DNA from 2 places in the Arthrobacter sp. B055-34 genome. Region 2 is predicted to be linked to the other one. Evidence: predicted binding sites of a transcription regulator. Region 2 holds the regulator's gene; the other holds the start of a gene.
What was found. Region 2 encodes HrcA, which represses chaperone genes, less so after heat shock. Its sites were predicted from a motif close to TTNGCACTCGNNNNNNNCGAGTGCNAA; they were not measured.
Positions count from the first base shown of each region.

Region 1: a site for HrcA is predicted at 1,911-1,937, ahead of groL (chaperonin GroEL). Genes of this name have one in related genera too.

Region 1 covers NZ_JBNHFQ010000017.1:16,505-20,631, forward strand. The annotation lists gene AC5RWO_RS21015 (DUF4031 domain-containing protein) at 1-1, shown strand, start outside; gene groL (chaperonin GroEL) at 95-1,732, opposite strand; gene AC5RWO_RS21025 (TM2 domain-containing protein) at 2,128-2,733, shown strand; gene AC5RWO_RS21030 (cold-shock protein) at 2,838-3,044, opposite strand; gene AC5RWO_RS21035 (LytR C-terminal domain-containing protein) at 3,214-3,912, opposite strand; gene AC5RWO_RS21040 (DUF3263 domain-containing protein) at 3,976-4,127, opposite strand, start outside.
Region 2 covers NZ_JBNHFQ010000014.1:4,944-9,070, forward strand. The annotation lists gene AC5RWO_RS19890 (DUF3097 domain-containing protein) at 109-951, opposite strand; gene hrcA (heat-inducible transcriptional repressor HrcA) at 1,133-2,146, shown strand; gene dnaJ (molecular chaperone DnaJ) at 2,226-3,353, shown strand; gene AC5RWO_RS19905 (16S rRNA (uracil(1498)-N(3))-methyltransferase) at 3,356-4,126, shown strand.

The sequences.
Region 1 (4,127 bases), on a different contig from region 2:
ACCCGGGAAGGCACGGCTCCCGATCGGGAACCGTGCCTTCCTGTTGGAACTGGTCAGATGATGACCGGCTTGGAAGCGGCTTGCGCCGGACTTCCTAGAAGCCGCCCATACCGCCCATGCCGCCCATGTCGTCGCCGCCGGGCATGGCCGGAGCGTTCTTCTCGGGCTTGTCAGCGACAACGGCCTCGGTGGTGAGGAACAGGCCGGCGATGGAAGCCGCGTTCTGCAGAGCAGAGCGGGTCACCTTGACCGGGTCGTTCACACCGGCAGCCAGCAGGTCTTCGTAGACACCGGTTGCAGCGTTCAGGCCGTGGCCGGAAGGCAGACCGCGGACCTTGTCGGCAACAACGCCCGGCTCGAGGCCAGCGTTGAAGGCGATCTGCTTCAGCGGAGCATCGATGGCAACCTTGACGATGTTGGCGCCGGTTGCTTCGTCGCCCTCAAGGTTCAGGTTGGCGAACGCCTTGGCGCCGGCCTGGATCAGGGCAACGCCGCCACCGGCGACGATGCCTTCTTCAACGGCAGCCTTCGCGTTGCGGACAGCGTCCTCGATGCGGTGCTTGCGTTCCTTGAGCTCAACTTCGGTTGCGGCACCGGCCTTGATGACTGCAACGCCGCCGGCCAGCTTGGCCAGACGTTCCTGCAGCTTCTCGCGGTCGTAGTCGGAATCGGAGTTGTCGATCTCGGCGCGGATCTGGGAAACGCGGCCTGCGATCTCCTCGGCGTCGCCGGCACCTTCAACGATGGTGGTCTCGTCCTTGGTGACAACAACCTTGCGGGCCTGGCCCAGCAGTTCGAGGGTTGCGTTCTCCAGCTTGAGGCCAACTTCCTCGGCGATGACCTGGCCACCGGTCAGGATGGCGATGTCAGCCAGCTGAGCCTTGCGGCGGTCACCGAAGCCCGGAGCCTTGACGGCAACGGACTTGAAGGTGCCACGGATCTTGTTGACAACCAGGGTGGCCAGAGCCTCGCCCTCGATGTCTTCGGCGATGATCAGCAGCGGCTTGCCGGACTGCATGACCTTCTCCAGAACTGCAACGAGGTCCTTCACGTTGGAGATCTTGGAGTTGACGATCAGGATGTACGGGTCTTCGAGGACCGTTTCCTGGCGCTCTGCGTCGGTGACGAAGTAGCCGGAGATGTAGCCCTTGTCGAAGCGCATACCTTCGGTGAGCTCGAGCTCCAGGCCAAAGGTGTTGGACTCCTCGACGGTGACAACGCCTTCCTTGCCGACCTTGTCGAGAGCTTCAGCGATCAGTTCACCAATCTGCGGGTCGCCTGCAGAGATCGAGGCGGTAGCAGCAATCTGCTCCTTGGTCTCGATTTCCTTGGCGGAAGAGATCAGTTCGGCGGTGACAGCGTCAACAGCCTTTTCGATACCGCGCTTGAGGCTCAGCGGATCGGCACCGGCGGCAACGTTGCGCAGGCCTTCCTTGACCAGGGCCTGGGCGAGGACGGTTGCGGTGGTGGTACCGTCACCGGCGACGTCGTCGGTCTTCTTGGCAACTTCCTTGACGAGCTCTGCGCCGATCTTCTCGTACGGATCGTCGAGCTCGATCTCCTTGGCGATGGAAACACCATCGTTGGTGATCGTGGGAGCGCCCCACTTCTTTTCGAGGACAACGTTGCGACCACGCGGGCCGAGCGTGACCTTAACTGCGTCAGCGAGGATGTTCAGTCCACGCTCGAGGCCGCGGCGGGCCTCTTCGTCAAAGCTAATGATCTTTGCCATGGCGGCATACGTCCCTTCTGGACAGTAGACAGCGGGCGCAGCCTTGGATAAACCAGGACTGCTAACCACTGCGATGCCCGCGACGGACGGGTAACGACGACGGCGATCTCTTTACGCCGCACCGCCACCCTCATCCCAGTGGTTTGGATTTTTTCACTCTCCCCCGTCGGCCGACTGCTTAGCAGTCAACCAGCGAGAGTGCTAACACAATAATTAGCACTCACCACCCTCGAGTGCAAGCTGCAGCCAGGATTACTTGGACAGCTTCACAGAGCGCGTAACACCCTGACCGCCACTGACACGAAGATCAGGGTGCCCCCCGATAGTCCGGGCCCGTGCCGCGCCGTAGATTGTAGGTAGTCACGCAGCACCATCACATACCGAAGGAAAAGAACATGTCGGAAAATCCGGACGGCAAGCAGGACAAAGCCGGGCAGGACCAGCCCGGACCATCCCGCGGGGAGAATCCCACCGAGCCACTGCGGGGCGCGGGCACCAGTCCCACACAGCCCCTGGGCAATATGCCCGGTGAACAGGCGCCCGGAGGAAAGCCTCCGTACGGCCAAGCACCGCAGGGCCAGCCGCCGTACGGGCAGCCACAACAGGGGCAACCGCCGTACGGGCAGCCCCAACCGGGCCAGCCGCCGCAGGGACAGGCGCCCTATGGACAACCGCCTCACGGCCAGCAGCCGCTTGGCCAGAATCCCTACGCGCAGCCGCAGTACGGCCAGGTTCCCTACGGGCAGCCGGCCCAGCCGTATTACGCCGGCTACCCGGAACAGAAGTCCCGCCTGATCGGCGGCTTGCTGGGCATTCTGCTCGGCGGACTGGGCATCCACCGCTTCTATCTGGGCTACGTCGGCATCGGGATCGTGCAGATCGTCGTCACCATCGTCACGTTCGGTCTCGGTGCGATCTGGGGCTTCGTCGAAGGCATCATGATCCTGGTCGGAGCCGAAATGTTCCGCCGCGATGCCAAGGGTGTTCCGCTCAAGGAGTAGCAGGCATCCCGCCCAAGCAGCCGGGGGCGGTGTTTAGAACTGCATACGACGGCGGCGTGCGGCTAAATCAATAGCCGCACGCCGCCGTCGTAATTTGGCAAAGATCAGGAAGCGAACTTCACTTCCTCAGCCTGCGGACCCTTTTGCCCTTCCCCGATTTCGAATTCAACGCGCTGGCCCTCCTCAAGGGAGCGGTAACCGTCCATCTGGATGGCGGACCAATGCACAAATACGTCAGCTTCGTTTTCATCGACGGTGATAAAGCCGTAGCCTTTTTCCGCGTTGAACCATTTGACGGTTCCCTGCGCCATATTGCTCTCCATATTTCTAGACCTGGCCCCGCCGCCTCTGTTTCCGGCGGCGGAGATGCGCTCACTCTACCCATGCCGCAGCACTGGTGTGAGCGCCGGCACAGAGAATGTTATGGAGGTGTAACAGTGGCCGCGGACGTATCTCCGGACGGGCCAAACAGGGACGTGGTCAGCCGTTTTGCTGGAATCCAGGACCCAGCACCACGGTGACATACTCGGATACTGCTCCCTGCCCGGTCTCGCGCAGGTCGGAGATGCCCAGGAGTTCGCCCAGCGCCTGCGCGTTGGCGCTCTGGCCGGGGTTGTAGAAGATCACGGAGTTGGCCATGGGCGTGCCCTGCCAGTTATCCACTACCCCGACGGCCCAGCCGTCGGACGTGACCGTCTGCGAGACCGCGCCGCCAAGCCCGGTGACGCCGACGCTGTTGAAGATCAGCACCGGATCAGCTTTATTCACGGCAGCGGCAGCTTCGGCAGCCTCGTCGACGGGTTCCTCGGTCGGTTCCTCGGCGGGCTCCGTGGTGGCGTCCTCCATGGACTCTCCGGCAGGCTCTGTGGCCGTCCCCGCTGCGTCCACAGTTGGTTCGCCGGCGCCATCCGTGGCTTCGGTCGTTTCCTCAGCCGCATTCGGGGATGCCGACTTGGCCGAGGGCGCCGCGGTGGCTTGGAGCCCCGTGCTTGCGCCGCCTGCTCCGAGCAGCGGCAGGACAAAGAAGGACAGTACGCCGACGGCGAGCGCCAGTACGGTGGCCAGGATGATCAGGCCGAGTCCGCTGGATTTCGACGCGGCCATGTGGGCCCGGTGGACGCCGTGGCGGTCTGAAGTTTCGGGCACCTGGTCAAACTCGTCCCGGGAATACTTGGTCATCGCTAAGAGTGCGTCCTTAGTTGTATCGAAAATATCTGCGCAGTCGAACGGCGGAACCCGAGGCTAGGCGTCCGTGCCCAGCCGGCGGGCAGTCCGCGCGCGCTGGCGGGACGTCCGCAGCCTGCGCAGCCGCTTGACCAGCATCGGATCATGGGCCAGCGCCTCTTCGGTATCGATCAGGCCGTTGAGAATCTGGTAGTAGTGCGTAGCGGACA
Region 2 (4,127 bases):
TTCTAATGGCTATTTACCTACGAAACTAAGATTAGCCGCAATGACCGGTAAACACCGGACTGGGGTCAATCTTCCGGCGCAGAATGGGGTTGCCGCCATGCGCATTCCTCAGGCGGTGAGGAAATCGATGACTTCTTCAACGCGTCCCAGCAGGGACGGTTCCAGGTCCGCGTAGGAGTTGACGCTGCCAAGCAAGCGCTTCCACCCGTCCGCGATGTCGATCTGGGTTTTGTTGGGCCACCCGAGGCCGGCGAGGATTCCGGTTTTCCAATCGGTTCCGCGCGGAACCACCGGCCATTTTTCCAGCCCGATGACGGCCGGCTTAATGGCCTGCCAGACATCCACATACGGGTGGCCGACAATCAGCACGTTGTTGCGTGCCGATGGAACTGCCATGGCGGCCTGGGCAATACGCCACTCCTTGGTGTCGGGCAGCAGGTGGTCTACCAGAATGCCCAGTTTTCGCTGCGGCCCCGGACTGAACGCCGTAACCGCCGAAGCCAGGTCATCGACGCCGTGGAGCGGCTCGACGACTATGCCTTCGACCCGAAGATCGTGGCCCCACACCTTCTCGACGAGTTCGGCATCGTGCTTGCCTTCGACCCAGATCCGGCTGGCCTTGGCCACCTGCGCGCGCAGTCCTTCTACTCTGACTGATCCTGAGGCCGTCCGCTGCGGACGTGCGACGGCGGCAGCGGCCATGGCAGGAACTACCTCCACGGGTTCACCTTCCAGCAGAAAGCCGAAGCCCAGGGGGAAGGAACGTTTCTTTCCCCGCCGGTCCTCCAGCGACACCAAGTGGACCCCGCCGGACTTCTCCACGCGCACCACCGCACCTACCCAGCCGCTTTCGACGTCCTCCAGTACCAGTCCGGGTTCGGCCCCGACCTTGCGAAGCTGACGCGACTTCGGAGCGGATAGATCCTGTGGTCCCCAGCCGTAGCTGCTCATCGGTTGTAGTCCTTCGGTCACGCAGCTATCGGGTAGCTGCTGGCGATCAGCGGAGCCGCCGATAGGTGCATGGCAGCCTGACAATGCTAACAACGTGCCAAAGGTATTAGACTTAGCACTTGGACGTGTTGAGTGCTAACCGGCATGTCTACTGCAGCCGTACGAAATCAGGAGGTGCCCAGTGAGCGAAGGCCGTCGGCTCGAGGTGCTGCGCGCTATCGTGGAAGACTACGTGCATTCGCGCGAACCCGTGGGGTCCAAAGCACTGGTTGACCGCCACCATTTAGGTGTTTCCTCGGCAACAATCCGCAACGACATGGCTGCTCTGGAAGAAGAAGGCCTGATTGTCGCTCCGCACACTAGCGCTGGCCGCATTCCAACGGACAAGGGCTACCGGCTCTTCGTCGACCGGATTTCGGATGTGAAACCGCTCTCCTCCGCAGAACGCCGTGCCATCCAAGCCCTACTCGAGAGCGCGGGCGACCTGGATGATGTCATGGATCGCACCGTGAGGTTGTTATCCCAGCTGACCAATCAGGTAGCCGTGATCCAGTATCCGCGGCTGGGGCGTGCTTGCACCAGGCACATCGAGTTTGTCCTGCTCGCACCGCAACAGGTCCTCGTTGTCTTGATTGCCGACAACGGGAAAGTTGAGCAGAGGGTCATTTCCCTGCCTGATCCCGTCACCGATGAAGAATTATCCGATCTCCGATCGGCCTATCTCTCCGAATTGGCCGGGCACCCCCTCGATTCGGTGGGCGGGCTGCTGCGGAACGGGTTGAAAGACGTCAGACCCGGCACGGAGGCTATCGTGCCACCGCTTTCAGCGGCCTTGGAAAATCTTGCTGCAGCCACACAAGAGGAACGTATCCTCATGGCCGGCACGGCCAACTTGGCCCGTTCCCCCATGGATTTCCCGTTGAGTATCGGACCCATCCTCGAGGCGCTCGAGGAACAGGTGGTCCTGCTTCGCCTGCTGTCGGAGATGCAGCAGGACGCCCGCGGGATTTCCGTACGCATTGGACATGAGAACCCGTACGGTTCGTTGGTGGAAACATCCGTGGTCGCAACAGGCTATGGTCCGGGTTCTTCAGCCAAGCTGGGCATCCTCGGTCCAACCCGGATGGATTATCCAACTACTATGGCCGCCGTGCGCGCCGTAGCCCGTTATTTGTCACGCATCCTTGCCGGATAGGCAGCCGGCCAACAAGCAGCAACATGGGCAGCGGGAGCCGCTGTCCGCAACCGATTCCCAGGAAGAGAAGTAATACAAGGTGAGCAACCACTACGACGTACTCGGTGTCAGCCGCGATGCCACTGCTGAGGAAATCAAGAAGGCCTATCGGAAACTGGCTCGCAAGCTCCACCCTGATGTGAACACCGGGCCGGAGGCTGCGGAACAGTTCAAGCAGGTCAGCCATGCGTACGAGGTGCTGTCGGACCCGCAGAAGCGGCGGGTATATGACACCACAGGCAATGAGAACGGCACGGACAGCGGCTTCGGCGGCGGCTATTCGGGTGCTGGGTTCGCCTTCCAGGATATTTTCGAAACCTTCTTCGGTGGGCAGGGCACTGCCGGACCGCCTTCGCGCACGCGCCGCGGACAGGACGCACTGATCAATGTCCGCATCGATCTCAAAGATGCCGTGTTCGGCGTCAACAAGAAGATCGAAGTGGACACCGCCGTCGTTTGCCCCACGTGCGACGGCAGCTGCTGCCGTCCCGGCACGAGCCCGCGGACCTGCGACATCTGCGGCGGTTCGGGCCAGGTACAGCGTGCCGTCCGCTCCATCTTGGGGCAGGTCATGACCGCCGCTCCCTGCGGAAGCTGCCAAGGCTTCGGCACGATCATTCCCGACCCGTGCAACGAATGTAATGGGGAGGGGCGCATCCGCAGCCGCCGCTCGCTGACCATCAAAATTCCGGCAGGTGTCGGAACGGGCACCCGGATCCAGCTGGCCGGGCAGGGTGAATCAGGTACGGCAGGCGGCCCCCAGGGCGACCTCTACGTCGAGATCCGTGTTGCCCCGGATAAGAATTTCATCCGTGAGGGCGACGACCTCCATGTGACGATGGCGGTACCCATGACGGCTGCGGCCCTCGGTACGGATGTGGACATGGACACGTTCGACGGGACGCAGTCGCTGAACATCAAGCCTGGTACCCAGGCGGGCGAGGTCATCACCCTCAAGGGGCTTGGGGTGACGCATCTGCGGGGCTACGGCCGCGGCGATCTGAAGGTCCATGTGCACGTGGAAACGCCCACCCGACTCGATTCCGAGCAAGAGGAACTGCTGCGCCAGCTGGCGGCGTCGCGCGACGAGCAGTTCACCGAGGGCAAGCTTGCGGGCAGCGGCAGCGGCGTTTTTGCCCGGCTGCGGGACAAGCTCGGCAATCTCTAACAGTGACCAATCCCGTTTTCTTCACCGAACCTGGAGCACTGGCGGAGGTGGCATCCGGTGAGGAATTCGTCCTGACCGGTGCCGAGGCCAGGCATGCTGTCGCGGTTAAGCGTCTGAGCCCCGGCGAGAGCGTGGACGTCGTGGACGGACGGGGCATGCGGCTTTCCGGAACGGTCGTCTCGACGGGTACGGAGAGCCTGACCGTCTCCGTCGAGACAGTTGCCCCGGAACCCGCGGCACCCTTCCGGCTTACGCTCGTCCAGGCGTTGGCCAAGGGCGACCGTGATGAACTTGCGATCGAAGCTGCCACGGAATTGGGTGTGGACGAGGTAGTTCCCTGGCAGGCCGAACGGAGTATTGTCCGCTGGCGCGACGCCAAGGCTGCCAAGGGGATGGCGAAGTGGGAATCGACTGTCCGGTCCGCCGCGAAGCAAGCGCGCCGCGCCACAGTTCCTGACGTCGCGCCGCTGGTTGATTTGAAATCGCTCTGTGGACGTATCGGCGAGAGCAGGTTGGCGCTGATCCTCCACGAGGACGCGCGGCTGTCGCTGGCAGAAGCGGTCCAGAGAAGCGGATTGGAATCGGAAGCAGACCTGGAGCAGAGCATTCTCATGATCGTCGGGCCCGAGGGCGGCATGAGTCCCCGCGAGGTCGAGCAGATGCGTCAGGCGGGGGCGGTGCTGGTGATCCTGGCCCCGCATGTGCTCAGGTCCTCAACTGCCGGGCCGGCCGCCGTCGCGCTGCTCAGCGAGCGGCTGGGCCGCTGGAACTGAA